3 regions of the Dyadobacter sandarakinus genome follow, and region 2 is predicted to be linked to each of the others. Evidence: riboswitches for the same ligand, from Rfam matches in the RefSeq annotation. Region 2 holds a riboswitch; each other region holds the start of a gene.

Region 1 (10,386 bases), 730 kb from region 2:
TAAAGACTGGCAAAGCAGAATAACCGGATGAAACCGGATTTTGGCCAGGCAACTCAGGAAAGATATTTAAGATAAGAAAAGGTTAAGGGTTTAGGAATAGTCAGTATAAAGCCATCTCAGTGAGATGGCTTTATCTTTTTACAGGCTCCGCCCATACCTCCACGCGCCTGTTCGATTTTTTCAGTGCTTCCGACCGGTTGACGCGGGTAGGCTGCGCAGGTCCGAGTCCCTTTCCCTCTATGCGTTCTGCACTTATTCCTTTTTGCAGCAGCTTGTTCTTCAATGCATTGACACGCATATTCGACAGCTCAATGTTCTTTTCAAAGTCGCCGGTATTATCGGTATGTCCTTTAAGAATCAGCCGCAGATCGGTTCGTTTTTGAAAGTAAGATACAACGGAGTCTAACTCGGCCTCAGTGCCGTCAAGCTCGTCCGTGCCTTGCTTGAAATAAAAAGTTACCATCGGAGCTGTAAAGGATTCCTGGCTCAGGCTGATCAGCGACTTGACTTCCTGATTTCTGTTGGTGGTTTTTACCGGAATGCTCTTCGGCTCAAATCCGTCTGCCTGGGCCGAGATCCGGTAGGATTCAAAGGGTACCAGCTCAAACTCGTAGATTCCATCCACAGTTTTGGTACGTGCTACCAGCGAGTCATTGGCCGACTTCCTGACGAGCACGTCGGCTCCATTGACCGGACGAAGGTTGCTGCCATCATACACCCTGCCTGTCACGTGCGATAAATTTTTCTTTGCCGGTCCGGCGCCGGGAGCAGATTTTGAAGAGGCAACTTCCTCATCTTCTGTGTCTTTTTGCCCATAGCTCTTGGCAATGGTATGATAACTCCTGCGGATGAACACAGGCGTCATCACCCGGTCGTAGAGGCGGATGAGCGCAATTGTCCCCGAACTCGACTCATGATTGGCGATCAGGTCGTCCTGGAAAAAGTTAAGCACCTGGTCGGCATCCAGCATACCTTCCGTACCCGGATCCTTAAATTCGAGCTTTGATTGCCCATTAATGTACATTTTGATGATTTTTGTCTCAAAATCACGGGAATATACATAGTGCACGTAACGATCAGCATGGACCGGGGCCTTTCCTCCGATTGCAAAATCGTAAAAGTTCAGCTTGCCGTCGTAGATGTAGCTGCCATAGTCACTCTTGCGATTTTTGAAGTCAAGCACACGTTTCCAGCTGTCGAGCTCCGCGAGTTTGAAATAGATTTCGACAGTAAAAGATTTATTCAGAAAACCTTTTGCCTCCGCATTGTTAAACTGAAGACCGCTGTTTTTCTCAAATACATACGTACTTCTGCTGAGATCTTCCGTGCCGGGAATCTTTTCTTTGACAACCTGTCCGGGTGTGCCCAGCGGTTTCAATGCAATGCCGCCGCTTTCGATAGGGTTGAACCCATTGTTGAAATCATAGGTCCACTGTTGCTGTGCAAACACCCGGGAACCACACAGGATAATCAGAAACAAGGTGGTGAGCTTCCCGATTATTTTGTTACTCATGCCCAAAAATATGAAAAGTGAACAGCGAAGCCGAAATACATCACGTAATTTTGGGACATAATTTTTTGTTTGCGTGTGAAAAATATTGGCATTGGAATCCTGTTTTCCATTCTCTGGTCATCGGCGTCGGTCGCTACCAAATTCGGTGTAATATCTGTACCCCCGCTGCTCCTGGCAAATATCCGTTTTTTCATCGCGGGCAGCATTTTACTTGCATTCTCGTACTTGTTTACCCGCGATCCGTCGTACAGGCTGCCCAGCAGGACGGAGTTCAGGCAGCTGGCTTTGTTCGGATTTTTGAATACAACGCTCTACCTGGGTTTATACGTGTTTGCCATGAAATTCACAGCGGCGGGTATCGGCAGTCTGTCCACCTCCACCAACCCGCTGATCATTGTGCTGCTCTCCTCCTGGTGGCTCAAAAGACGTCCGAAAAGTGAGGAGTGGATGGGAATTATCATGGGAATGGCGGGCGTGGGACTGGCTACTTACCCGCTGCTGGGTGACAGTCATACAACTCCTGCCGGTATTATGCTGCTGGCTGTCAGCATGGTAGCTGTGTCGGCAGCGAGTGTTTACTATGCTACCATCCAGTGGACTTTGCCCAACCTGCTGATTAATGGCTGGCAGGTGATGATCGGGGGCTTGCTGCTCCTGCCTGCTACTTTGCTGTTCAGCGATTTTTCAGTTGCACAATGGGATATGAGGTTCTGGGGGTCGGTGTTATGGCTCAGCCTGGCAGTGTCGATCGTGGGACTGATATGCTGGTTTTACCTGCTCCGCCTGGATACGGTGCGGGCTTCGCTCTGGCTTTTTCTATGTCCTTTATTCGGTTTCTTTTTTGCCTGGTGGCTTATGGATGAGCCGGTTACCATTTACACGGTACTTGGCACCCTGCTGGTGATCGGCGGCTTGTATGCAGGCCAGCGTACCCGGCTTGCTGGCAAAAAATCCTGATCAGTCGACCAGGATTTCGCCTTCAAGATAAAGTTTGGCTTGTCCCCCGATGTACACGCGGTCGCCATCGAGCTCACATTTCAGAAAGCCGCCGCGCTTGGAAAGTTGTTTGGCGGTAAGGCGGTTTTTAGAAAGACGTTCGGCCCAGTACGGGATGAGCGTCGTATGCGCCGAGCCTGTCACAGGATCTTCGTCAATGCCTGACTGCGGTGCAAAGAATCTTGAAACAAAATCCACGTCATTACCGGGCGCGGTCACAATAATACCCCGGGCGGGGATGGTTGACAAGATGATGATGTCCAGATCGAGGTCAAGTACTTCCTGCTCAGAGTCAAGTACAACCAAGTAGTCGGATCTGCCTTTGTACACTTCCAGCATCGTCACGGAATGGATACTTTCCACCAATGCGGGTGGCGGTACTGCTACCTGAAACTGGTCGACTGGAAAGTTCAGCGTGAGCCAGTTGTCCATGCAATCAACAATGAGCTCACCGCTGCGCGACTCGAAGCGGATGCGCTGACCATCGTATTTCTTTATATTAAAAATCACGTAGGCAGCTGCCAGCGTGGCATGTCCGCAAAGGTCTACTTCTACCGTAGGTGTAAACCAGCGGATATGAAATCCATTTTCAGTTGGTACGTAAAAGCCGGTTTCGGCCAGGTTATTCTCAGCAGCAACTGCCAGCAGGGTAGCGTCGGGAAGCCATTCTTCAAGGGGAACAATGGCAGCAGGATTACCGCCGAAAAGTTTATCAGTGAAAGCATCAATCTGATATATGGAAAGTTTCATGGAGTGTTCGGTGGAATGATAATATACCAAGGTATTAAAAATATCTTCTACAAAAAGGAGTATTGTCTGGAATTTTTCAAGATCAGATTAGAAACTCATTAGCATATTATAAAATGCAGTGGGTGCTCACCGCTGGTGCCGCTTCATCCGCAGGTATACGCCATTGGTCCAGCCAAAACCTTCCTGGTTTTCGTACTCGCCGCCGCCGGCCAGCAGGTTGGTATCGGCCACGTCGTACTTTTCAAGCATTTTACCCGAGTGCTTGAATTCCTTGTCAATCAGGGAAAGCCAGTTCTCATTGAGCTGATTGGCAATGCGGTTGAAATTGTAATTTCTTAATCCCTGATACGCAATCCACTGGAGAGGAGCCCAGCCATTGGGCGAATCCCATTGTTGTCCCGATCGTACTTTGGTGGTCAGCAAACCGCCGGATTTCAGAAAGTTGAGCCGCACATAGCCGCGGATGTAGTGTGACTGATCCTTACGCGCAAGTTTGAAAAACAATGGAAAAAGGCCGGCCAGTGTCAGGGGCCGGGTAGATTGCTGCTTTACAAAGTCGTAGTCCATGAAAAACTTCCGCTCGTCGTTCCAGAAATATTCGTGGATAGCCACTACCCGTGCTTTTGCTTTTTCCTCAAATTCGAGGTGCATTTTACGGTTATCGCCCAGCAGGTATGCCTCTGCCAGTGTTTTTTCCAGGTGATACAATAGACAATTCAGGTCTACGGGCAGGATATCGGTTGTATGGATCGTAGAAAAATCATTTTCATCGCCAAACCACCTGCTGCTGAAGTCCCAGCCCGATTCGGCAGCTGCGCGGATGTGCCGGTACAGCTGGTCACGCGGAGTGCCGTATTTTTCAAAAGCTGCGTCCGCCAGCTCAACATCCTCCCGGTACGATTCGGGCCGGGGTGTCGCCCGGTCGTCCCAGTACCTGTTCAGAACCTTGCCGCCGGGTAGATGTACTACTCTCCGGTAGGCCGTAAAGTCCTTTTTTGCTGCTTCATCATCATTCATCCAATAGTTGTACTCCTTCTGAAGTTGCGGCAGGAAGCGCGTCAGTATCTTATTATCCTCCATTTCGGCGTAAAGACGCACCATCAGGGAGAAAAAAGGCGGCTGCGACCGGCTCAGGTAATAGGTCCGGTTGGCTGTAGGTACATAGCCAAAGCTGTTGATGAGGTAAGCAAAGTTTTCAACCATATGCCCGATCAGCTCCTTTTTGCCCGATTCGCGCAGCCCTAGCATGGTAAAGTAGCTGTCCCAGTAATATATTTCACGGAACCGTCCGCCGGGTACTACATAAGGATGGGGCAGGGGAATCAGCGAGCCGCCCCGCTCCTGGTAATCCGGCTGGCGGGTGAGTACGGGCCACAGCCTCTCGATGTGGTCGGAAACGGGCTTGGAAGTATCTGCATGGAATGTGGACACGTAATGTGCCGGCATCTGGAAATGTTTTTCAACAAACTGCGACAAATTGAACCCAGGTTCACTCTTCTCGTGATGGTACCTTTCTATAATCAGTACAGGATCATCGATCGGCAGGGAGTCGGCAAAAGTTTTGGAATCCTTGAATATTTTACTATTTTGCACATCCCTGAACAAACTTCCGTACAAATCTTCGGGTGAAACATGTGAATGACCGTAAGTAAAAGAGGGGGCGACAAAACCGAACAAAACCTGATTGTTTAAGGGTGAGACATCCGACTTACTTTACCTCACTAAAAGTGAGCCTGGGAAGCTTCATGGCATTTTCAATGATCGCGATCTCAATGTTCAGGATGGCAGCTTCCGCTTTGGAATCCACTTTGGCGGGATCGTCCGTCGGCTTATGATAGTCGTCGTGGCCGCCGGTATGGAAGAAAAGTACAGGAATGTTTTTGGTATAAAATGAACCGTGGTCAGAGCCGCCGCTGCCTGCCTTGTCTGTAAAGAATTTGGCATCACCTTTTACACCTTCAAAAACCGCCGGCCACTCGGAGGCAGTACCAAACCCGCCGATACCTACTCCGCGCGCAGGATCGTACCGGCCTATCATATCCATGTTGGACATAAAGTTGACCTGGTTCAGCGGGATAGTAGGATTGTTTACAAAGTAGCGCGAGCCTACCAGCCCCAGCTCTTCGGCCCCAAATGCAATGAACAGGAAATTGCAGCTTTCCTTCACACCATTTTCAGAAAAATACCTGGCGAGTTCCAGCAGTCCGGCCACTCCGGACGCATTGTCGTCGGCACCATTGTGGATCTGACCTTCGGGCTTCTCAGCTTTGGAACTTCCCTGCATGCCCATGCCCAGATGGTCAAAATGCGCTCCGATGATAATGGTATAGGGTGCCTGATTATCGAGAAAGCCAATAACGTTCCTGGTTTCACGTATGCTGTCGGGGACGACCACACGCCGGATTTTGGCGGTAAAAGGCTGATAGTATCCCGTGGTACCCCTGGGCGCCAGGCTGTATTTTTTGAATGCACGCGCGACGTATTCGGACGCTTTTTTATTTTCCCGGCTGCCGGTACCGCGTCCTTTCATCTTGTCGGACGCAAGCTTGTTGACGTGCTTGGCGATGCGTTCCGGATCGGGCCGGATACCTTGTGCAAAGAGCGGTGTTGTAAAGAAGGAAAGAAGGCAGATAAGAACAGTTTTCATAAAAAGCGGGTAACAAAACGCCAAAGATAAGCCCGCTGGAAGGCCTCACAAGAGAATTTCGGCATTTGTTTGTTTTTTCAGGCACCTGCCTTTAATATTGCAACATCAATCAATTCGCTTCACTGCCAGCAGTTGATTTATAAAGAAGAGGCGAGAGAATGGGCTCTACGAACCTCTGGCAACCTGCTACCACTGTGGAGAAAGGTGCTAATTCCCACCTAAGTTATTAGGAGATATAAATTCAATTCGTTTGAAATTACTTTTGGAAATTTCTGTAAGCCGAGTGGCTTTATATTCTCTTATACCCGTGAAATCCTGAATGGCACGGCTCATGGTTTATTTTTGTCCTGCGGGGCAATGGTAGGCTGGTATAAAAAACAATTTAACCACGTGCGCTGGCACCTATGCAACCGGAACAGAAAATCTTTAAATATCCCTACGCCTATGCCCTCGAAATGGGCGGGGAGCTGCCAGGCTTTGAACTTACTTATACTACTTACGGGTCGATCAATGAGGAAGGGACCAACGTTGTATGGATCTGCCACGCACTGACGGGCAGTGCCAATGCGACCGACTGGTGGGACGGGCTGGTGGGGGATGATAAATATTTCAATCCGCGGGAGCATTTTGTGGTTTGCGCCAATATACTAGGGTCGGCTTACGGCTCCACAGGCCCGCTGTCGGTGAATCCGAGAACGCATAAGCCTTACTACCGCGACTTTCCCACCGTAACGGTCCGTGACGTGGTTGGTACACTGGACCTGCTTCGCCAGGAGCTGGGTATCCGCAAAATTAATATGTGCATAGGCGGCTCGCTGGGCGGGCAGCAGGCATTGGAATGGGCGGTGGAAGTGCCCGACATTTTTGAAGAACTGATCCTGATTGCATCCAATGCATTGCACTCTCCCTGGGGTATTGCATTCAATGAGTCACAAAGAATGGCGATCGCGGCGGATCCTACTTTTAAGGAAGAAAAAGACGATGCGGGAAGCATGGGAATGCGGGCGGCGCGCTCCATTGCATTGCTTTCCTATCGTAATTATGATACCTATAATTTCACCCAGGCTCGCGACAATCCTGATCAGATTGATGATTTCAGGGCATCGTCGTACCAGCAGTACCAGGGTGATAAGTTTGTGAAGCGGTTCAATGCATTTTCGTACTGGATACTGTCCAAGATCATGGACTCCCACAATGTAGGACGTAATCGCGGAGGTATTGTACATGCACTCGGGCAGGTGAAGGCCAAAACGCTCGTGCTGGGTATCAAGTCGGATCTGCTTTTCCCGCTATCGGAGCAGCAGTTCCTGGCCCGCCACATTCCCGATGCCGTTTTTCAGGAAATAGACTCCCTGTATGGTCACGATGGATTTTTGATCGAATACAAGCAGCTCACACAGGTGATCCGCGCCTGGCGGGAAACAAACGGACAGCTTCAAACCGCAAAAATCGGGTAAGCCCCGATTTTTGCAACTGATCCTATATTCTCCCGAAATCTATTTTGTAATGCGGAGGAGCAGCTCGGGCTCGTTGGTAGTGATAAAATCCACATTCTTTTCGAGCAGCCATTTCATTGTTTCCTCGTCATTGACGGTCCATACATTCGTGGTCATTTTCTGGTCGTGCATGGCGCGGATGTAATCTTCATTTTTCTTGATCACGGTGTAGTGGTAATCAATACCATCCAGTCCGGCTGCCCTGATCTCCTCAGGCGTTTTGTCACCCATCAGGTACTCCACGTGAGCTTTCGGCGCCAGTTCCTTTACTTTTTTACAAACATCGAAGTCAAAAGCAATGTAGTCCGTAATGCCGGCTACTTTCAGGTCTTTCACCATTTTAACGCATTTGGCGGCAAGGGCCAGTGAACGTTCCTTGCTTATTTTGGAAGTTTTGATTTCCAGGATCAGACGTGTTTTCTTTTGTTTTGCACCGGCCTTCAGGTAAGCTTCCAGGGTAGGGAGCGGTTCGCCATTATCCAGTTTGATCTGCGACAGCTCAGCGGAGCCCGTCGTTTCAATATTGGTACCCTTAATGGAATGGTCATGCAAAACATACAATACCGAGTCGGCCGACATGTGTACGTCGAACTCGCTGCCATAGCACTTCATTTTGATTGCATGTTCCAGCGCAGCAATGGAGTTTTCGGTGGCGCCGGTATTTTTCCAGGCTCCCCGGTGGGCAATCACCTTGTTCTTATTTTGCGACATACCGTCAAAGGATGTAAGGCTGAATGCGGCCAGTGTCATGGCCAGGATCATTTTTTTCATTTGGTAATAAAAGTTTTAACTACTTCAATAAGGAACCAGCACGCGCAGTTTAACCCTGCCTGACTGATTTCCGGAGGCGAAAATTACAGCAACTTTGCGCCAGCAATGTTAGCATTGTATTAATTCTTCCGCTTTTCACCTGGGCACACATTGACAAAAACAGAGCAAGACTTATAATTCCGAATTTTGCTGCAAAAGCATTCTTGCATGCTCATATTCCTGCGGCGTGTCCACACTCGTCATAGTCAGCTCACTTTGAGGAGTGTACTGCTGCGTCTTGTAATTTTTCAGAAAAGACTGAAGACTGGTTTTTCCCTGATGAAAAGAGCTTTCCAGTAAAGGAATACTTGCTGCGGAGTACCAGCCAAGCAGCGGCTCGTACCAGCCTTCCCGATTAAAGTGTACAGCTGCGATACTTCCGGGATCAATGTGATGTAAAAAGCCGGTTAATGATGCCTCCGAAATGAACGGATAATCGCATCCAACAAGCAAAAAGTCACCGGTACCCAGCATTTTTCGGGCTGAAAGCAAGGCCGCTATGGGTCCGTTTCCGGCAAATTCAGGCGCGTCGGTTATCACACGAAAGCCGGGCAGGACGGATGGAGCCTGCATAGGATTGCACGACAGCCATACTTCGCTGCATATTGGGGCAAGAAGGTCATACAGGTGGTACCGCTGTGGTTTTTGGTGGTAAACGAGCAGACTTTTGTCCGTGCCCATGCGTGTGCTGAGGCCACCACAAACAACAATTCCGATCGGCTTGCGCATGATAGCGGGGTTTCTTATTGCTGGGGAAAATTCCGGTAAAGTGAACTTTACACGCAATTTGAGCGGAAAAATAGTAATTTGAATATTATGGAACAGGGTGATGTAAGAATACTGAAAAAGAAGCCAATTTATCCCGTCAGTGCTGAACTGCGCAAATACCTGCGTTTTTACCAGCGTGATGCCAGGCTCCCGGTAGGTTATCATGACCTGGTTAATTTCTATGAATCGTTTCCCCTGACTGATAAAAATGGAAAGGATACCCTTTGGGAAAGTCCGATGTACCCGCCGCTCGAAGTGGAGCGCCTGCACAACGGACTCAAGAAAGCGTATGCCATGCTGAAAGCTTCCGGCAACCTCAGGATTGTGGAGCACAAGTACATTGAACGCATTGATTACTGCAAGTTCGGGAACTCTAATCCGTTCAGGATCAAGATTGTAAACCGCCTGAATGATATTTACGATTACTTTTATGTAAAAAAAGCCGACGCCTCCCGCATTTACGGACTTGAACTTGAAGAGATTTTTTCACCCAATCAGGTGAACTACCTTGTGGATGGCGATTCGCTGATTGAGGAGCACATTGCAGGCATTCCGGGCGACGAATTTGCCAAATCGCGCCTGCGCCACACGGACTATAATCCGATACGGATCGCCAAGGAATTTGTCAAGTTTAATGAACGCTGCAAGATTACGCTCCTGGGCGATATGCGATCCTACAATTTTGTCATGCAAATCACGCCCGATTTTGACGATTTTCAGTTCCGGCTTCGCGCCATCGATTTTGACCAGCAGTTTTATGAAGGCAATGCAAGGGTGTATATGCCGCAGTTTTTCAAGGAAAACAAACCTTATGTAGAACTGGCGATGGAGTGTCTGACAGACAAAACCGTGCTGCAATACCAGCAGGAGGAACAATCGTCGATCATGTATCAGGCACGCAGTGACAAGCACCGGCTCAAAGAGTTGCGCGACGTTTCGATCAAGGATAATATTTCCACCACAGATAACATTCACCAGCTCCGTGATGGCCTGGCGGCTTACTATGCCGACCAGAATTACAGCAAATGTGAAAGCATGACCGAAATTGTCGAGCTGAATATCAAGAATGTAATCAGACAGGTAATTGCCTGAGCAATTCAGTACCAGCAGGCGTTCACACTGGTCCTGCAAAACTGACCCGCATTATCCGTACCTTTGCGGAACCTGACGGTCGATTATGGCTGTTACAGGTTTTCAAATTTACATAATCGGAAGGCATTCAACCTTCGGCTGATTTATCCAATGAGCAAACACGGACGCATTCTTGTCGCCATGAGCGGCGGCATCGACAGCTCGCTCGCAGCTGTCCTACTTCACGAACAAGGTTACGAGGTCATCGGGATGACCATGAAAACCTGGGATTACGCCAGCAGCGGCGGTACCAAAAAAGAAACCGGCTGCTGCTC
Region 2 (10,386 bases):
GCAAATGGCGACTCGCGCTCGGTGTACCTGCTGCTGGCCGTGGCGATTCTGGTGTTGCTGGGTGCATTTGTCAACTACGTCAATCTCACTACCTCCAGAGCACTCGACCGGGCGCGGGAGATCGGCGTGAGGAAAGCGGTTGGTTCTACGCAGCAGCAGATCGGGGTGCAGATATTGGTCGAAACAATTTTGATCAATGTGCTGGCAGGTAGCCTGGCTGTGGGCCTGGTCGCGGTGCTTCAAACGCCTTTTATAAAAATAGCCGGCTTGCCTGACGGATTTTCCATCCTGGGAGATGCATTTTTCTGGAAAAGCACGGCGGCTTTTATCGTATCCAGCGTGTTGCTCTCCGGGTTCTATCCTTCCATTGTGCTGGCTTCATTTGAGCCTGTGAAAGTTTTAAAAGGTAATTTTTCAACCTCGGGAAAAGGCGCTTTCTTCCGTAAGGTGCTTGTTGTGTTTCAGTTCAGCGTTACGCTGGTCCTGTTGGTACAAACTGCCGTCGTGTACCGGCAGGTGAGCTACCTGCGGAACCAGGAACTTGGGCTGAACATTGAGCAAACACTGGTAGTGAAAGCGCCGGTGGGCGTTGATGCGCGCAATGGGAACAGTACCTTCCGGCAATCACTGCTGGAACAGTCGCAGGTGAAGTCCGTTTCGTTTTCGGGCACGGTGCCGGGCATGGGTACTGCGGGAATGGGGACAACCACAGGCGTGAACCTGGCAGGGACTGCCCGCAAAACGTCCTATAATTTTCATGTCGCTGCGATTGATACGGTATTCATCAACCAAATGTCAATCCGGTTGCTGGCAGGGAAGAATTTTGATGCAGCCACACGCGCAGGGTTTTCGGACACGACCGACCGGCAGCTGATTGTAAACCTGGAAACGCTACGGCTTTGGGAAATTAAGACGCCAGAGGAGGCAATCGGAAAGCGGGTTGATCTCTGGGGAAATCAGGCAACCATCAGAGCGGTGATCGACAACTACCACTACGATTCACCGAAAGTGCCTCACATTCCGATTATTCACTTGTACTCGCCCTCATTCGACCGGTATGCAAGTGTTAAGTTTGCCGCAGGCGATCCTGGCGAGCAGCTCGCCGTTCTAAAACGTGTGTTTGAAGCCAACTTTCCTTATTCACCCTTCACTTACTTTTTTCTTGATAGTGAATACGACAAACAATACAAATCGGAAGACCGGTTTCAGCAGGTTTTCGGATTCCTGACTCTTATTGCAATTGTTATTTCCTGCCTCGGATTGTTCGGGCTGGCCACTTTCACGGCGTCCAAACGAACAAAAGAAATCGGCATACGGAAGGTTATCGGTGCGACCACGGCAAATCTGGTTTTACTGCTGTCCAAAGAATTCCTGATGTTGGTTGGTATTTCCATTGCAATCGGTCTGCCTGTGACCTACTTCCTAGCTCATGCCTGGCTCGACAACTACGCATCACGTACGGAACTCACCGTGTACCTGTTCGCCGGTCCCGCTGTTTTAATCCTGCTGATGGTGTTATTGTCCATCGGCAGCAGGACCATAGCCGCCGCCTTGCTGAATCCAGTCAAGTCGCTGCGGAGCGAATAAACAGACGGGCATTCCTATCAAGAAATGGACTTGCAAATGGGTTTTATTAAACTGAAACCATTAATGTCCTCCGTAGAGACGCCTCAAATACTGTCTTTGCAGACTGGTGAACCCGGCCAGGCTCATGAAAGTCAGTAAGCTGAGAACCAGCACGATAGTCGGATGCGGGAAAAAGAAGTAGGTTGTAAAAATTACCAGCAGTCCTTTTTCTGCCCTGGCCCTGAATGCCGGATCAAAATCGGCGGGGCGGCCGAAGATTAATTTTACCTTGCCTGCAAGGCCGGGTGTTAGCGCGACCGCATAACCCAGTTCCACCAGATAGTGAAAGTGCTGCCACAAAAAACTGTGGCTTTCCAGCTGCCGCGTAAGGCCGTATCTTGGCTCCTCATCTTCCTCCGCAAAGGTCCCGAAAAGCTTGTCCCAGATAATGAACATATTCCAGTACGCCCAGATTTCCGATCATTTGGGTATGCGTAAAAAAGGGATATATGCCGTGGATCAGCAGCATCGTCGTGATCATTTCTGCGGGCCATGTAGTTGAGGCTCATGCTAAATGGGCTAGAAATGCTGGTGGTTGGTAAACGCAAAAATAAACAAGATTCTAAGTACTATACAAAATAAGTAGACTTCATATATTTTTACAGCTTGTGGTGGGTTAAATGCTTTTTCTGCGGTTCATTTGCGTGAGCAGGCAGATTGGTTTTGTTTCAAAGAAAACTGTAAGATTCATGATGGGCGTCCATACGGGTTAGACTGATCTTTTGTGCGGAGGAAAGTTTCTGCTACGATATACCAGGCATGGACGCATTGCCGCAAGTAGTTTGCATCGAAGCCCCCTGGTACTGCGTATAGGATGAAGCGTTAGTGGTTTTGCTGCTAAGCTTGGAATGCCTGATTAAACTGCGGGAGCATACGCGAGGTATGTCAAGTTTAAAAAAAAGGGTAGTTGCTTGAAAATGACGGAACCAGGCGCAGACAGAAAATTGCTGAAATACATGACGGTCAGCCGCTTTTTTTCGATATTGGGCTTCCGGCACAAGCCGGCGTGACATGCCCCGTAAAACACATTTGTTCAGCTTGTTAATCAACCTTTGCACTTTGAGAAATTCCCTGCGATATGCTTCAAGAATAATTTGTTTGCTCATTTTTACAAGCATTTTAATACATAATGCACTGGCACAAAAGCGGCCAAACGTTGTGTTGATCCTGACCGACGACCAGGGCTGGGGCGACCTGAGCATTCATGGGAATGCCAATGTGCAAACCCCGAACATTGACAAACTGGCCAGGGAAGGGGCAAGGTTTTCCAGGTTTTATGTGGCCCCGCTCTGTGCGCCCACGCGCGCCGGTTTGCTGACAGGCCGGTACCATTATAAGGCGGGTGTTTCGGGAGTCAGCAATTCCAAAGAATTCCTGAACCTGGATGAGTTAACCTTTGCCGATCTGTTTAAAAAAGCAGGGTATGCGACGGGCGCTTTTGGAAAATGGCATAACGGAAGCCAGTATCCTTATCATCCGAACGGCCGGGGTTTTGATGAATTCTATGGTTTTCTGAGTGGCCACTATGCCAATTACTTCAATACCATGCTCGACCACAATGGTGTGGCGGTAAGAAGTATAGGCTACATAACCGACGACCTCACAGACCAGGCAATCGGTTTTATTGAAAAAAATAAAGACAAACCGTTTGTCTGCTACGTCCCCTTCAATGCGCCGCATTCGCCTTTTCAGGTTCCCGACCAATATTATGACCGGGTAAAAGCCCGCGGTATCCGGCAATTCAGTCAGAACAAAACGCAGGAGCAAACAGAAGTAACGATTTCGGCGCTGGCCATGTGCGAGAACATTGACGATAATGTAGGGAGGATACTAAAAACGCTGGACGACCTGCAAATTGCCGAAAACACAATCGTGATCTACCTGAGCGATAATGGTCCCAATTCGTGGCGGTGGAATGGAGGTATGCGGGGACGCAAGGGTATGGCCGACGAAGGAGGTGTGCGTGTACCCTTTTTTATCCGCTGGCCTGGCGTAATCCCCGCGGGGAAGGTGGTAGAAGGCAATGCAGCCTACATCGACGTTCTTCCGACACTGGCCGACCTGACCGGAATTGCAACTACCGGTACCAGGCCGCTCGACGGCATCAGCCTGAAACCGGTACTCACCGGCAAAGCAGCCAGGCTACCCGGGCGATTGTTGTTTTCTTCGATCAATAAAACACATAGCGTGAGACAATTTCCGTATGTGTATCAGGATGGAACTTTGTATAATTTGTCAAAAGATTCAACCCAGCAGAACAACCTCGCAGAGCAAAATCCGGACATCACCCGGAGCCTGGCTTCGGAGCTGGATCACTGGTACAAAACGACTTTCCGGGAAGTCGACTCCGTAAGACCAATTCCTGTGGGATACCCTCGTTTTCCCAAAACCACGCTTCCTTCCCAGGATGCGATCCTGCATCCCTCCGCCACCGGCACGCTTTCATACAGCAGCGCTGCACCCAACTCGTCGTGGATCGCCAATTGGAACGATACCCAGTCCTATGTGACCTGGAATGTGGATGTACATACAACCGGGAAATACAAAGTGAGCATCCTGTACACAAGTCCGGAATCGGGCGTAGGCAACACATTTAAAGCCGAGCTGAATGGGAAAAGTATTTCCGGAAAGATCAAGGAATCCTTCGATCCGGAACTGATCCCAAGTCCGGACCGGGTGAAGCGGGAGGCTGAGTCTTATGAAAAAGAATTCAAAACGTTGTACGTGGGAGACTGGACGCTGGAAAAAGGGACCGGCGAGTTGAAGCTGTCCGTCTCACAACTGGCAGGTCAGAAATTCGCTGATGTCCGCGCAATCGAACTGGTACTGGTGCAGTAATCCACCCTTCATGCTCTTACTATCGAACGAAAAGTACGCCTGGTAGCGAAGGATAATACTTTGCAATTCCTTCCTGATGTCATCCTGAAATAGGATTTTTCCGCCTCAAATACCCCCTGATTGCTGGAAAATGATAACATTTTCTGCAATGCCTTTGCATTCTGGAATTTTGTTTTCAACTTTGTCTATCGAATTAATAGATTTATAAAGAAGGAAGGGAGAGGTTAGGCTCTGTGATCTTCTGGCAACCTATGACTTTTTAAGGTGCCCCAACCTAATTCTAATGATAAATCTGAGAATCCATTAAGCGGAGTAACAGAGTAAAGTGAAAAACGAGGAGGGTTGGTGCCTTCCGGAAAGTGTAGGGTTGTCTTTTTTACCGGCCGTCAGGATGGTGAAGAAAACGATGGTATTTACCTAAAACAAACAATTGAAGAACATGAAAAGCTTTTCCTCCCGATTGATAACTTATGCAGTATCAGCCGTTTTGCTGCTTTCGTCCCTGAATGTGCAGGCACAGAAAACCGCTCTGAAGGATGGCATCTGGCGGGGTATTTTCAAGATTGGCGACATTGAAGTCCCGTTTAACTTCGAGGTCAGCAATGGTGCAGGCAAAGCCCCGGTTTTTACCGCGATCAATGGCGACCGCCGGGACGAGTTCCAGGGCAGATTCATTTCCCGGGATTCCATCCAGGTTAATCTCAACACTTTTGAAACTGCCTGGTTTGCCAGGATTGAAAGTGACGGGAGCATCTCGGGTGTCCAGAAAAGCCTGGTGCCCGGTAACAACAGCCGGACACTGTCTTTCACAGCCGCGCCGGGAAAGTCCTACCGTTTCATTGAGCCGGGTAAAGAAGTTGCTCCCAAAGCCGATCTTTCAGGCCGGTGGTGGGTGAAAATTAAGCCAGATGCGGATGCGGAAGGAAAGCCTGCTCCCGACCGGGTTGCGGTTTTTGAACAAAAAGGAAATAAGCTGGTCGGAATCATTCTTTCTGTCTCCGGTGACAGCCGCGAGCTGGAAGGCAATGTGCAGGGGGACGAGTTTTACCTGTCAGGTGTGACGGGGTCGAGCCCTGCTTACGTGAAGGGAAAGATCAGCAGCGACCAATCCATTTCAGGAACCATCGGCGCGGGTGCGCACCCCACCCGCTTTGAGGGAATCAAGGATGACAAAGCTGCATTGCCCGATGCCTATGCGCTTACTTTTCTGAAACCGGGCTACGACAGGCTGGATTTTACATTTCCCGACCTGGAAGGCAAGCCGGTTTCGCTCCGGGACGAAAAGTACAAAGGCAAAGTAGTTGTGATCGAAATTATGGGCAGCTGGTGCCCGAACTGCATTGACCAGATCACGTTTTTGTCGCCTTGGTACAAGGAAAACAAGAGCAAAGGCGTAGAGGCAATTGCGCTGGCTTTTGAGGCGAAGGATGATCCCGCTTTTGCAAAAAATGCGCTGACCAAACTCAAAAACCGGTATGACATGCAGTATGATATCCTGTTTGCCGGAAAGGTAGGCGGCAATGCTGTGGCGGAAAAGTTGCCGGCCATAGACAAGTTTCTTGCTTTCCCGACGACCATTATCGTAGGCCGGGACGGAAAAGTGAAGGAAATCCATACCGGTTTCTCGGGCAAAGGTACGGGCCAGTTTTACCAGGACTACGTGAAAAAATGGAATGAAGACCTCGCCCGGCTGATCAGTGAGCCGCTGCCCTGAACTGCTGAGATGCATTAATCAACAAACTGAAAACGCAGATCAACAACCTGACTGAATATGGAAATCTATTGTGACAATGCCGCCACGACTCCGCTTGATCCGGAAGTCATTGAAACAATCCTGCCGTTTTTAATCCAAAACTTCGGTAATCCCTCGTCCACGCACTGGGCTGGGCGGAGAGTAAAAGAGGTGGTGAACCAGGCGCGTAAAAGCGTAGCCAAACTTTTGAATGCTTCTCCGGACGAAATCTTCTTTACTTCGGGCGCTACGGAGGCGATCAATCTTGCAATTTCGGGTGCGATTGCAGCCTATGACATCGATCATGTAATTACCAGCCGGATCGAGCACAAGGCCGTGCTGCAGACCATTTTGCAGCAAGAGAAAAAAGGCGGCATCAAAACCAGCTTTGTAAAGCTCGACGAACGTGGAAATGCAGACCTTCACGACCTTGAAAACCTCCTGCGTGCGAATCCGCGTACGCTCATTTGCCTGATGCATGGCAACAATGAAATCGGAAATCTTACGTATGTCAGGGCAGTCAGCAGCCTCGCCCGGGACTTTGATGCGATTTTTTTCACGGACACAACGCAGACCATCGGCAAGCAGCAGCTTGACCTTGGGGAGACGCACATAGATTTGCTGGCAGGTTCCGCGCATAAGTTTCACGGTCCCAAGGGTGCCGGGTTTATTTACATTAATAAAAAACATACAATCCCTGCGCAGATTTTCGGCGGCGGGCAGGAGCATGGACAAAGAGGCGGGACGGAGCATGTATCCGGCATTGCCGGCCTGGCAAAAGCATTGGAAGTAGCCTGCCGCGACATGGCTGTCAACCATGAAAAAGTCTCTGCATTGAAACAATACCTGATCCGCAAGCTGGCAATATGCGGCGTGGATGGCATTGGTTACAATGGCGAAAGCAGCTCGCCGGAACGTAGCCTGGCCAACATCCTCAGCGTGTCGTTTCCCTGTCCGGCCACGGGCAGTCTGGTAAAAAGCCTCGATCAGCTGGGCATTGCCGTTTCAGGCGGCAGTGCCTGTTCAAGCCAGGGCAGCTCGCACGTTATCAGTGCATTACCTCATCAGCCGGATAAGGAGCATGTCCGCTTTTCATTCAGCAAGTTCAATACCTTCGACGAGGTGGACCACATCGTGCAGGCAATTGCAGGCATTTACAGGGCGAACCCCGTTCAGAAAACCAATCAATCCCGCTTTCATTTTGAATTGACACATTAAGCACAATGCTTATTTATTTTTTACTACTGATATCTGCCTCATGAAGAAAAATTTAGTCCTGATTTTTTTCCTGCTCAGCTTTGTGCAAATAACACTTGCACAGAACATCAATGTATCCGGCAGGGTAACTTCCAAAACAGACGGTGAAGCGTTGCCGGGTGTAACCATTCTGATCAAAGGCACGTCCAAAGGCACCGCAACCGACGGGGAGGGCCGCTATGTTGTTGAAGCAGCACCCGGCTCGGTCCTGACATTCTCATTTATCGGTCTGAAAACGATTGAACTGAATGTGCCGGAAAACGGCAGGCTCGACGTGCAGCTGGAAAACGATGAGACCATTCTGCAGGAAGTGGTGGTCACAGCGCTGGGTATTGCCAAAGAGAAAAAATCACTGGGATATGCCGTACAGGAATTGCAGACCAAAGACCTCGCGGAAGCACGGGAGAATAACCTCGTAAATGCATTATCCGGTAAAATCGCCGGTGTCAACATAACAAATAGTCAGGGTGGGATGGGCTCGTCGCGGATCGTGATCCGGGGCGAAACTTCTATCGCAGGCAATAACCAGCCTTTGTTCGTGGTGGACGGGATTCCGGTGGATAATTCCCAGCTGGGTGCCGGCGCAAATGGCTCGCGGGACTTCGCAAATGCAATTGCCGACATCAACCCGAATGACATTGAGTCGATCAGTGTTCTGAAAGGGCCCAATGCGGCGGCGCTTTATGGCTCACGGGCTTCGAACGGAGTAATTTTGATTAAAACCAAATCCGGTAAAGGCACGCAGAAGGGCCTGGGTGTGAGTGTGAACTTTGGGTATACATTTGATAAGCTCCTGGTTTTGCCTGAATACCAGAACATTTACGGTCAGGGAACCGGCGGGGCATTTTCTTATGTCAACGGAAAAGGAGGCGGTGTCAATGATGCGACCGACGAAAGCTGGGGGCCAAAAATGGATGGAAGGCTGATCCCGCAATTTTTCTCAGAGGGCCAGCCGGCACCTTTTGTACCACATCCTGACAATGTCAAAAACTTTTTTGAAACCGGCCACACCCGCACCACCGGCGTGTCGGTTTCAGGCTCGAACGAGAAATTCGACTACCGGTTTTCGTTCAACAACAGCAAGCAGACCGGCGTGATCCCGAACACGGACATTTCCAAAAATTCCTTCGGCGTAAACACCACTTTCCGCCTGAATGAAAAGCTGACTTTGACGACCAGTGCCAACTTTATCAGAAATGCTTCCGACAACCTGCCGGGTACTTCGGGTCGCGGGAGCAGCGTTATGCTTCAATTTTTGTGGTTTGGACGGCAGGTGAATACGGAATTACTGAAAGATTATAATAAAGGCGGTTTTGATTACAACTGGAACCACAGCTATTACAGCAACCCCTATCTGCTGCAATACGAAAATACCGCCGAGCAGCGTCGCGACCGCTTTTTTGGCAATGTAAATCTGAACTACAAGATCACCGACTGGCTCACTGCCACCGTGCGCACCGGAAATGATTATTACAATGATAAGCGTAAATTCAAGGTGGCTTATGGTACAAATGGTACGCCTTTCGGCTCCTATACCGAGGACAGCTACATTGTGAATGAGAACAATACGGATTTCAATTTCAATTTCCACAAAAATGTCAGTGAAGATTTTGAGGTGGACTGGCTTGTCGGCGGTAACCTGCGGAGCAACTTCAATGAGCAGAACCTGCAGCAGGCGCCCAAGCTGGCCGTAGCCGGACTGTATACGCTGAACAATTCGCGCGATCCGCTGGTATCGTCCAATGTTCTGCGGAAACAAAAAGTATACAGTGCTTTCAGCTCGGCACAGATCGGTTTCCGGAATTACGCTTTCCTCAACCTTACTGCCCGGAATGACTGGTCGTCCACACTTCCGACCGGTAACAACTCATATTTTTATCCATCCGTCAATGCGAGTCTGGTGCTGACGGATATGTTTAATATCAAAAGCAATGTGCTGACTTACGTCAAGATACGCGGCGGCTGGGCCGAGGTAGGAAAGGATACCGATCCTTACCAGCTGATCAATACGTATCCTTTCAACCAGCCTTTCGGCAGCGCACCCTTGCTGACGGTCTCGGATGTACTGCTGAACTCGGACCTGAAACCGGAAATTACCAAATCGACGGAGATCGGGGCCGATGTGGCTTTGTTCAAAAACCGGGTCAGGCTGGATTTGAGCTACTATAATACCGACAGTTATAACCAGATCCTGCGCGCCGATGTGAGCCCGTCGACAGGTTACAAGCAAAAGCTGCTGAATGCCGGGCACATCAACAACAAGGGTTTTGAAGCGATGCTGAATGTTAAAGCCATTGAAACCAATTCGGGCTTCCGGTGGGATGTGGGAGTAAACTATTCAAGAAACCGCAGCAAGGTAATTGCATTGGACGACGAAGGCTTTTTGAACGATTACCGGCTGGGTACCAATGGCGTAACGGTTTATGCAAGCAAAGGATTGGGCTACGGTGCATTGTTTGGCTCGGCTTATGCGCGGGATGCATCGGGGCAAATGATCATCGGGTCGACGGGTATTCCTGCAAAAGACCCCACGCTCAAAGTGCTGGGACATTACACGCCCAAATGGATCGGCGGGGTAACCAACTCATTTTCTTTTAAAGGGTTCAACCTGAGTGTGCTGATTGACACCAAACAAGGCGGCTCGATTTACTCGGCTACCAATGCAACCGGCCGCTACACCGGCGTACTGGCGTCGACATTGCCGGGGCGAGATGCGGAGCACGGCGGGTTGTCCTACTATTATCCCGGAAATAACAAAGCCGGCGTAGCTGTGCAGGTTGCAAATGCGGCCGCCGCACCATCGGGCGCTGTGGTGTACGACGACGGGATTATTGCACCGGGCGTCACCACCGACGGCAAGCCGAATACGACCATCATCCCGGCAGAGCGCTATTACAAAGGCGTGTATAGCAACAGTGCGGGCATCAATGAAG
Region 3 (10,386 bases), 1.7 Mb from region 2:
ATTTTGCACTGGAGGTGCCCGAAGGTACGCAGGGCAACCATATGTTATCGTGGATCGGCGGGTACTTTGAGATCAACTGGTCGGTGAACCCCAGCTGGGTGGCGGAGTTCAAAACCTTGCCCGATCATCCGGTTACCCGGGGTGTTCAGCCATTTTCCATACAGGATGAATGGTACTATCATCTTCGTTTTCCTACTTCTAAAAGTGGCATAACCCCGGTGCTGGCTGCCGTGCCGCCAGCCGAAACATTGAACCGCCCGGACGGGACACATTCCAACAATGCAGGGGTGAGAAAGGATGTCCTCGAAGATAAAAAACCGCAAACACTGGCATGGGCATTTGACCGGCCGGGGCGGGGAAGGGGATTTGGGTTTACAGGCGGGCATTTTCATAAAAACTGGGGGAACGATAACTATCGCCGGCTCGTATTGAATGCCATCGTCTGGACAGCCGGTATGGATGTTCCGCCCGCCGGCATTCCTTCCGCAACGCCCACAGAAGATGAATTGAATGCATTGACCAAGCAGCTGAGGTAAAAGCATTGGGTATTTTTTGCTGTTCCGGGTTGCAATTCCAATTTCTTTAAACTTACTTTGTCTATCAAACTAGTAGATTATATCTGTTAACCACCAGCAGAAATAATCATTTTCATAACCGTTTTAATAATGATAACGATGAATACTTATTCTTCGAACTGCATTGGTGCAACTATGGTGGTCGCTTCTTTTTCATCCCTGAGTCCGGCCAGTTGTTGTTTCTGACGGAAGTCCTGCCTGAATTTATTACCTCTAACCGGCCTCACTCCGGCCTTATCATTCATAGCTAAAACAACATCATGAAAAGTGTAAAAGCAATACTTGCGGCTGCGGCGCTGCTTGTTTTTAACCAGACATTTGCCCAGGAATCACCCAATGAAGTAGTGATCACCGGCGTTCGCTTCGCCTATCCGCTGGTTGAAAAGTGGATCAGGGATTATAAGGCTGAAAATCCGCAGGCCAACCTGCGCATTGAAACGCGAACCATCACCGACCCTGCAAAATACGACCTGCTGATTGAAGCCTATGAGCAGGAAAAGGAAGTCAGGGAAACCCGCGAGTACATCTCCGTGGGCAGGTACGCCCTGCTGCCGATCGCCAATGCCAAGTCGGAGTTTGCCAAGGAATATGCGGATAAAGGGCTGAATGAGAAGACTTACAAGCAAATTTACTTTCACGACATTTATGCTGAGAAAGATAAAACACTGCCATCCAACTACACGATCTATACGCGTTTGCAAAAGGCCGGTGCCCCGCTGACGTTTGCACGCTACTTCGGGTATGTGCAGCAGAACATCAAAGGAAAAACCATTGCAGGAGCCGATGAGCACCTGATTAAGGCACTTTTAAAAGATGAAACCGGCGTAAGCTATACCACACCCGGCCTGGCTTACGACCTGCAAACCCGCCGGCCGGTGGAGGGGCTGACCATTATACCGGTTGACCTGGATGGAAACGGCCGGGTATCGAAAGAAGAAAAAGCACTGGATAACCTGGATCAGGTAATTGCCGCAGTAGAAGCTGACAAGATCAGGAACGTGCCGGTCGAGTACCTTCATTTTTCTATTGCAAAACAAAACTCCAATCCTGAGGCTAAGAAGTTTCTGCTTTGGGTGGCAGACCATGCCGATAAGGACCTTCACCAGTTTGGCTACCTGAAAGGTGAGCCCAAACGCCTCGCAGACGAAAAGCAAAAGCTTGAAAAGTTTGCTGCGGTTAAATAAGACGCAAATCCTGATTATTTCCTGGCGTATATGTCATGGCGGTAACTTCCGCCATGCCATTCCACGCGGGTTATTGCAAGTCTGTTATCTGCAGATACCACGTTAAAAAGCCTTTGCAGCCTGCAAAAACAAAACCCCCATGCATCCGCACGCACCATTGCGGACGAACCTGCCGGTACCAGGCTGTCCCCAAGCTACACTAACCAAGTGACGAGACTAAATCCGACAAAAAATGATTACAAATTACCTCAGACTTGCATTCTTCCTCTTCCTGCCGGCACTCACCCCGGCGCTGGCCCAGAAGAAACCCAATATCATTGTGATCCTTGCCGACGACCTCGGCTATGCAGATCTCGGTTGTTATGGGAGCGAAATACCAACTCCCAATCTGGACGCGCTGGCCAAAGGCGGAGTACGTTTTACAAACTTCTACAATACCGCCCGGTGCTGCCCCACCCGGGCGACCCTGCTCACGGGTGTATATGCCCACCAGGCCGGGATCGGGCACATGATGGACGATAAAGGTGCCGACCACCCAAGCTACCGCGGACAATTGAACCACCATGTGGTGACAATTGCGGAAGTGATGAATGGTGCCGGATACTTTACAGCGATGACGGGCAAGTGGCACGTTGGTCACCAACATGGCGTGTACCCGTGGAACCGCGGCTTCAAACGCTCGCTGAATGCACCTGCTGGTGGTTTTTACTATGCCGAAGGTCAGAATGCCAAGCTTTTTCTGAATGGTGAGGAAGTGACGACCAACTACGATAAGGTGCCAAAAGACTGGTACACGACGGATCTCTGGACAGATTTCGGGCTGCGTTTCATTGACGAGGCAGTGACCGAGAAAAAGCCGTTTATGCTCTATCTGGCCCACAATGCACCCCATTTTCCATTGCAGGCACCGGAGGAAGATATTGCAAGATTCAGGGGCAAATACCTGAAAGGTTACGAGCAACTGCGGCAGGAGCGCTACCAGAAGCAGCTGAAACTGGGTTTGATTGATCCATCCTGGAAACTTCCGCCCAGAAACCCGAATATTCCCCGGTGGGAAAGTCTGAGCGATGCTGAGAAAAAGCAGTATGATGATATGATGGCTATTTATGCAGCAGTCATCTATCGCCTGGATAAAAGCATAGGTGACCTGGTTGCCGGTCTCAAAAAAAGGGGTGTGTTTGACGACACGGTCATCCTGTTTGTATCGGACAATGGCGGCAATGCCGAGCCCGGGATTGAGGGAAAGTACGACGGCGACAAACCGGGCGATGCAAAATCAAATGTGTTTCTGGGACAGGGATGGGCTGAGGCCGCCTGCACGCCTTTCTGGGCTTACAAGCACCACACGCACGAGGGCGGTATTTCCTCTCCGGGCATCGTTTTATGGCCCAACGGAATTCCTGCGGCACGGAATGGAAAGTTCGAAAAAGAGCCTGCGCATATTGTTGATATCATGGCTACGCTGGTAGACCTGGGCGGTGCAAAATACCCGGAAACTTTCGACGGAAACAACATTCAGCCGCTCGAAGGCGCGAGCCTGAAACCTGCATTCACCGGTAAGCCGATCACCCGCAAAGCTCCCATTTTCTGGGAGCACGAAAACAACCGCGCGATCCTGGATGGCAAATGGAAGCTGGTAGCCGAGAAAACCGAAAAATGGCAGCTTTATGACATTGAAAAAGACCGCACCGAGCTCAATGACCAGTTTGACAAACAACCTGCAATAGCAAAAAAAATGGTGGAGCAGTACGAGTCGTGGTACAAGCGGGTAGGAGCAGAGGATTATGATAAAACGTTCAAGTGGTTTTACGACTATGAAAAGGCCAAAGCCGGAAAATGAAAACCTTCCAGGCACGATCAGGTTAGTTGTTTTATGAAAAGGAACAATGGTTAATCAACTGTAATGATGAAGAGAAAATACGCCCTTGCCGGGGCACTGGCCCTTTTGCTGGCGCAATGCCCGGCTCCTGAAAGCTACGCCGGAGACGGTCCTAAAAAGGCAAAGCAGCAGTACAATGTGTTGTTTATTGCCGTGGACGATCTAAACAACGACCTGGGATGTTACGGTAATACATTCGTCAAGTCGCCCAATATAGACCGGCTGGCCAGACGCGGGGTCAGGTTCGACAAGGCTTATACGCAGTTTCCGCTTTGCAGTCCGAGCCGCTCTTCCCTGCTTACGGGCCAACGGCCGGATGTTACGCGCATTTACGAACTGCAGACCCACTTCCGGCAGAACCTGCCCGACATTGTGACGCTGCCGCAATTGTTTAAGAACAACAATTATTACAGTGCAAGGGTTGGTAAAATATACCACTATGGTGTTCCGGGACAGATCGGTACGGATGGGCTGGATGATACCCTTTCGTGGCACCGCCGTGTAAATCCGCGCGGCCGCGACAAGGATGAAGAAGCATTGATTAAAAACCTGACACCCGATCGCGGGCTGGGCAGTGCGCTGGCATGGCGGGCTACCGAAGGTACGGATGAGGAGCAAACCGACGGAAAGGTGGCCAGCGAAGCCATCCGGATCCTGAATGAAAAGAAGGATGAACCGTTTTTCCTGGCAGTGGGATTTTACCGGCCGCACTCGCCGTATGTAGCGCCCAAAAAGTATTTTGATATGTACGAAGAAAGCAAAGTGCCGCTTGCACCTGAAAAGGAGGGCGACCTGGACGACATTCCCGAAGCTGCGCTTTTTACCAAGCCTGCGAATTGGGGATTATCGGTTGACCAGCGGAAAGAGGCGCTGCACGCATATTATGCCACGATCACCTTTATGGACGCGCAGGTAGGGCGGGTGCTCGACGAGCTCGACAGGCTCAAACTGACAGACAAGACAATTATTGTCCTCTGGAGTGACCACGGCTACAACGTAGGCCAGCACGGACAGTGGATGAAGCAGAGCCTTTTTGAAAATTCGGCCCGGGTTCCGCTGATCTTCTCAGTACCGGGTGGTACCAGGGGAAAATCTTCGTCGCGGACCGTGGAGTTGCTTGACATTTACCCCACACTCTCAGAGCTTTGCGGGCTTGATCCGGGACAAAAACTGCAGGGTTACAGCCTTACCCCATTACTGAAAAACCCGGCTGCAGCCTGGGACAAGCCTGCCTACACGCAGGTGCGGCGCGGCAATATTTTCGGTCGCAGCGTGCGTACGGAGCACTATCGCTACACCGAGTGGGATGAAGGCCGCGCCGGCATCGAACTATACGATCACGGCAGCGACCCCGACGAATTTACCAATCTGTACAAAAGTGACAAGTACACAGCTACGCTCAAAGAACTGGCTGGCCTGCTGAAAAAAGGGTATCCCCTCACCGCACAGTGATTGGTTTGGCCGGTTCAGCCGGATGAAAAACGATGGCACCTTTGCTGCCATGACTGGCTGGAATTGAGGAATGCACACCGGTATTGCACCTGTAACCAGGGTGCATGCCGGTGTGCAGCTGCTTATGGGAGAATGCATTGCGTTCATGCAACCCGTAAGGGGCATATTCATTGTTCCCGCTCATAATCAGGCTGTACTTACGCTCCTGGGGATTTTTCTCGGCTATCTTCCAGACACTTCAATTTTTTTTTACGCAAACTTGTAAATTTCAGTTCAATATATCATCTTTGTCTATCGAATTACTAGATTTATCAAGAACGAAGGGAGAGGTTAGGCTCTACGATCTTCTGGCAACCTGTAAACCTGATAAGGTGCCCCAACCTAATTCTATGGATAAATCTCAACATCCAACCACCGGAGTAACCAAGGAGTGCGCATGATGTGACCCGCAAGGGAGTAGCTGTTTTATTTTTAGCCATTAACAAACAACGCGTATGAAGGACATTTTTTTGCTCAGGGTCATTTACAGAAATGGTTTGAGCCTTTACAACATTACCACCACAGTAGAGTCTGTAAACGGTGCCAAAATCCAGCACCTCAACCTCATCAGCAAAGGCCGAGACTTTGTCGGTACGATATCCGTGGAGGTGGCTAACATCCTCGACTTCGATCAGATTGTCAGGCTTATCAAACGCAACCAGGATATTTCCCGGGTTGAAAAAGTAACCAGGTACTAAGCAGGCGCAGCCCGGCGCTTCGGGTGCCGGGCATGCACGATCTACACCACGGGTGTAAGTGTTTTGGGCTTTCTGTATTTGTGTAGATTAATAAGGAGCACGCTTCCAAGAATGATCATCAGTCCGATGATCTGGATCCGTGATATGGATTCTTTTGCAAAGAAAATACCCAGCATTACCGCTACAACCGGGTTTACATACGCATAGGTACTCACTTTGGTAGCAGGCTGTACTTTGAGCAGCCACACGTAGGCACTTAATCCTGCAATGGATCCGAATGTGACCAGGTAGGCAGTCGCAAGCCATACATCGGCAGGAATTTTCCCTAGGTCCAGGCTACTCAGCTCTCCGGAAAAAATGACACCGGGCATAAATGCGATCCCGGCAGTCAGCATCTGCCAGGTAGAATTTACGGTTGCCGAGGGCGACACCGCATTGTATTTGGAATACAGCGAACCGCCCGCCCAGGACATTGAGCCAAGTACCACCAGCCCCAATGCAAACAGGTCGCGGGAACTGTTGAGCGAAGACATGGAGATCATGATCTTTTCACTGAAAAGCAGGATCACACCCGCAAACCCGATCAGCAGCCCGAAGATGGAGGTTTTATTGTTCAGGTTCTCAGACCATTTCGGCTTGTCGAGCACTACAAACCAGATCGGAGCGGACGAAACCATAATTGCCACCATTGCACTTGGCAGGAACTGTTCGACCCAGATCACAACCCCATTCCCCACAAATAGTAAAAGCAAACCCGTGATGATTGCAGGCTTCATTGCAGCCCAGTCAAACAGTTTTTCCTTTTGCAGCAGGCTCCACGTCATCATGATCATTCCGGCTACCATAAACCGGAAACTGCCAAGGAAAAAGGGCGGCATGCCGGCAAGCGCACGCTGAATGAAAAAGTAGGTGGATCCCCAAACAATGTAAACGGTGGCAAATGCCAGCACAACTAACAGGGACGAAGGAGCTTTGCCTGGTGTCTGCATCATCTTTATTTTTCCGGTATGACTAATTGTTGTTCTTCTTTCACGGTTTCCAGCACGATCGTGGTACGGGTAGATATGATATTGGGGATACGGGAAAGTGTCATCCGCATCAATGCCATCAGTGAGGCAGAGTCGGCAGTGCGTACTTTTACAAGGTAGCAGTCTTCCCCTGCAATATGATGCACTTCCTGTACCTCAGGCACTTTGGCAAGTTCCAGGGCAGTGTGGTTGCTCCCCATTCCCTCCGACGATTTGATAGAAATGAATGCGAGCAGTTTCTGGTTGACCGCTGCGGGGTTGAGGCGGGCCGTATATTGCAGGATTACATCGCGCTGTTCCAGCTTTTTGACACGTTCCAGCACAGCCGACGGTGCCATATCAAGCTCACGGGCGAGGTCGGCATTAGTAATGCGTGCATTCGCCTGCATGAGTCTCAGGATTGCCAGGTCTGTTTTATCCAGAAAAATATCAGTTCCGCTTATCATTCTGCAAAGTAAGCGATATCCCGAATAATATGCAGTCCGTTAAGTAAATCTCTGAATTTTATTCATTCATTTGATTTTGCTCAGGCGCCGGGCGATCTCTCTGAGGTTTTCTTTTTCTGTTTATAGAAAAAAACGCCCATAACTTCATTTATTTGGGAACAACTCAGTTTGTCAACGTTTTTCTGATCCGATGAAAAATCATTTACTGCTGCTCCTGCTGATCCTTTCGGGTAATGTCCTGGGACAAATCGACAAAAAAGCCACCCTTCAGACCCGGAACCTGTACAGGAACCTGGGTGCGCTCGCACGTACAGGCGTACTGTTTGGCCACCAGCATGCTACCGAATATGGGCACGGCTGGTCGGGCGAGCACGACCGCTCGGATGTAAAATCGGTTACAGGGTCGCACCCGGCGGTGATCGGGGTTGATTTCAGCGGACTGTCGGGCAGGCCGGCGGATGCCATTCCTGCCTACGCGGAGGGACTGCGTAATAATGTAGTGGATACTTATGAGCGTGGCGGGCTGACCACAGTTGCCTGGCACTTTTCCAATCCTGCCTCGGGCGGCGGATTTTACTGGAAAGATTCGGTTTCCAGTGCATCCATGGCCCTCATCAAACCCGGTGGGTCGCACCATACGCAGTATAAGCAGATCCTGAAAACGGTAGGCGACTTTGCAAAGTCGGTCAGGGCCAAAGACGGGACACTCGCTCCCATGATTTTCAGGCCTTATCATGAGTTTGACGGCGACTGGTTCTGGTGGGGCAAGGGACACACATCGCGAGAAGATTTTATTTCCGTCTGGCGGTTTACGGTTTCATACCTGCGCGACAGTCTGGATGTACATAACTTCATTTACGCGTTTTCTCCCGACAACAAGTTTCGTTCGGAAGCTGATTTCCTGGAACGGTATCCGGGTGACGAGTGGGTTGATATGGTGGGAATGGACAATTACGGCGACTTCGGGCGGGACGGAAAGTATGATCTGGATGCAGGGTTGAAAAAACTGAAAATAGTATCCGGCTATGCACGGAAAGCCGGCAAGCTGGCCGCATTTACGGAAACAGGTCTCGAAAGTATTCCCAATCCCATCTGGTGGACCGAAACGCTCCTGAAAACGCTCAAAGCTGAAAAGCTGGATCTTTGTTACGTGCTCGTCTGGCGGAATGACACCAAAAGTCCTACCCACTACTACGCACCCTTTCCCGATCAGGTCAGTGCGCCCGATTTTGTAAAGTTTTACAATGATCCGTATACTTTGTTTGAGAACGACCTGAAAGGATTATACCGATGAGCCTGCCGGTACGGGATACCGTAAGGTTGTTGAGGATCCCTTTCTCATTTTTCCTGCTCCCTCTATTTCTGCTTGCATACAGTCAGGCCGAAATTGTGGTGCACAGGCAGGCACTGGCCGCTTTCCTGATCATTCACCTGCTGGTATATCCGTCGAGCAACGGTTACAACAGCTACGTAGACCGGGATGAAGAGAGCATTGGCGGGCTGGAACGACCGCCTCAGCCGACAGTCTGGCTTTTTTACCTCACGATTTTTCTTGACCTGGCCGCAACCTTTCTGGCGCTTATTTTCGTAAATGTGGTATTCGCCGGCTGCATTGTGCTGTACATTGCTGCTTCGCGCGCATACAGTTCGAGGCAGATCAGGCTGAAAAAGTATCCGGTAGCGGGTTTTCTGGTCGTGGTGTTTTTTCAGGGTGCATTTACCTACTACCTGTCTGTTGCGGGTGTGTCGGGCAGTGCGCTCCCGCTTACCCGCGAAAACATGATGATCCTGGCTGCGTGCTCGTTTCAGATCGCCGGCGCTTACCCGCTCACCCAGGTGTACCAGCACCGGCAAGACCTGCGTGACGGCGTGGTGACGATCAGTTACAAGCTTGGTTATACAGGTACTTTCGTGTTCACGGCGATCATGTTTGTGTTATGTAACTTGTTTTATTTCATGTATTTCCGTGCGCGGGAACTTGGAATGATTTTTTATATCATACAGGTATTCTTTTTTCCGATTGTAGCTTATTTCGGCTACTGGTTTTACCTGGTTTGGAAGGACAATGCTCACGCCAATTTCAGGAATACCATGCGCATGAACTGGATTGCCGCGGTTTGTATGAATGGTTGTTTTTTAGTTTTAATTTTTATCACCCGCAATCCTTTGAGTTATATATCAGTCATTGAAACGGCAGTGCCCGCCCATTGTATTTCGCAGGAGGAGCTTGCTGCCTTTTACTCTGCCGCCACCAGCGATCCGCTGGAAAAAAGAAAAATCAGGATTGTGGCCGGCAAGACAGGCATAGAAAATCGCTACTCGGTAATTGGTGATTTTGGAAAACGTGCAGGTGATTTTGAATTTTTCAGCAACAGCACCGACCTGCTTCCCGAACCTACATTAAGTCAGCGGATGGAATATTACCGACGGCACGCTACGCGGTTGTCGATGGATGCTGTCGGCAAAATTGAGGGATTTGAAGGCCGGAAAAACACGGTGACGCACCTGATCACGGTTACCTGCACAGGCTTGTTTGCGCCGGGACTGGATATCGAGCTTGTGCGGGAGCTCGGCCTGAACCCCACCATCCAGCGGAGCAGTATCAACTTCATGGGCTGTAATGCGGCAATTTTGGCATTGAAGAATGCCGACGCCATCTGCCGGAGCCACCCGCAGGCAAGGGTACTGATCGTGTGCACCGAACTATGCTCCATTCATTTTCAGAAGAAATTCAATGACGACTACCTGCTGTCTAACCTGCTTTTTGCGGATGGAGCTGCGGCAGTAATCGTGACTTCACAACCCGAAACCCGGTATGCCCACCATGTCGAGATTGATGCTTTCGACGCGATGCTGCTGCACCAGGGATATACAGATATGGCGTGGGGATTGTCGGAGACGGGTTTTATCATGAACCTGTCATCCTATGTACCGGACCTGATCCGCGACAATATCCGGCCCATGCTCCATGCAGTAGGCGTGCGGGCCGAAGATTTCCGGCACTGGGCCGTGCACCCGGGCGGCAAGCGTATTATTGATGATTTTGCGCTCGCACTTGACCTTGATAAATGCGCCCTGGCACCCA

What was found. Region 2 has a riboswitch for S-adenosylmethionine ahead of HWI92_RS02150 (peroxiredoxin family protein). Riboswitches for the same ligand answer to the same signal wherever they lie in the genome.
Region 1: another riboswitch for S-adenosylmethionine. It lies ahead of HWI92_RS24280 (homoserine O-acetyltransferase family protein); the one in region 2 lies ahead of HWI92_RS02150 (peroxiredoxin family protein).
Region 3: another riboswitch for S-adenosylmethionine. It lies ahead of HWI92_RS08725 (hypothetical protein); the one in region 2 lies ahead of HWI92_RS02150 (peroxiredoxin family protein).

What each region holds. Positions count from the first base shown of each region.
Region 1 covers NZ_CP056775.1:5,850,522-5,860,907, forward strand. Annotated here, with positions in the region: gene HWI92_RS24255 (OmpA family protein) at 131-1,513, opposite strand; gene HWI92_RS24260 (DMT family transporter) at 1,589-2,470, shown strand; gene HWI92_RS24265 (PhzF family protein) at 2,471-3,259, opposite strand; gene treA (alpha,alpha-trehalase TreA) at 3,386-4,936, opposite strand; gene HWI92_RS24275 (M20/M25/M40 family metallo-hydrolase) at 4,968-5,906, opposite strand; SAM riboswitch class I at 6,041-6,148, shown strand; gene HWI92_RS24280 (homoserine O-acetyltransferase family protein) at 6,311-7,363, shown strand; gene HWI92_RS24285 (glycerophosphodiester phosphodiesterase) at 7,403-8,173, opposite strand; gene mobA (molybdenum cofactor guanylyltransferase) at 8,345-8,941, opposite strand; gene HWI92_RS24295 (hypothetical protein) at 9,029-10,072, shown strand; gene mnmA (tRNA 2-thiouridine(34) synthase MnmA) at 10,223-10,386, shown strand, end outside.
Region 2 covers NZ_CP056775.1:512,624-523,009, forward strand. Annotated here, with positions in the region: gene HWI92_RS02135 (ABC transporter permease) at 1-1,587, shown strand, start outside; gene HWI92_RS02140 (hypothetical protein) at 1,648-2,022, opposite strand; gene HWI92_RS02145 (sulfatase-like hydrolase/transferase) at 2,725-4,464, shown strand; SAM riboswitch class I at 4,664-4,757, shown strand; gene HWI92_RS02150 (peroxiredoxin family protein) at 4,904-6,178, shown strand; gene HWI92_RS02155 (cysteine desulfurase family protein) at 6,236-7,414, shown strand; gene HWI92_RS02160 (SusC/RagA family TonB-linked outer membrane protein) at 7,455-10,386, shown strand, end outside.
Region 3 covers NZ_CP056775.1:2,177,749-2,188,134, reverse strand. Annotated here, with positions in the region: gene HWI92_RS08745 (ThuA domain-containing protein) at 1-536, shown strand, start outside; gene HWI92_RS08740 (hypothetical protein) at 836-1,759, shown strand; gene HWI92_RS08735 (arylsulfatase) at 1,992-3,599, shown strand; gene HWI92_RS08730 (sulfatase) at 3,663-5,090, shown strand; SAM riboswitch class I at 5,396-5,490, shown strand; gene HWI92_RS08725 (hypothetical protein) at 5,585-5,827, shown strand; gene HWI92_RS08720 (EamA family transporter) at 5,869-6,819, opposite strand; gene HWI92_RS08715 (Lrp/AsnC family transcriptional regulator) at 6,822-7,301, opposite strand; gene HWI92_RS08710 (glycoside hydrolase family 26 protein) at 7,492-8,595, shown strand; gene HWI92_RS08705 (UbiA family prenyltransferase) at 8,592-10,386, shown strand, end outside.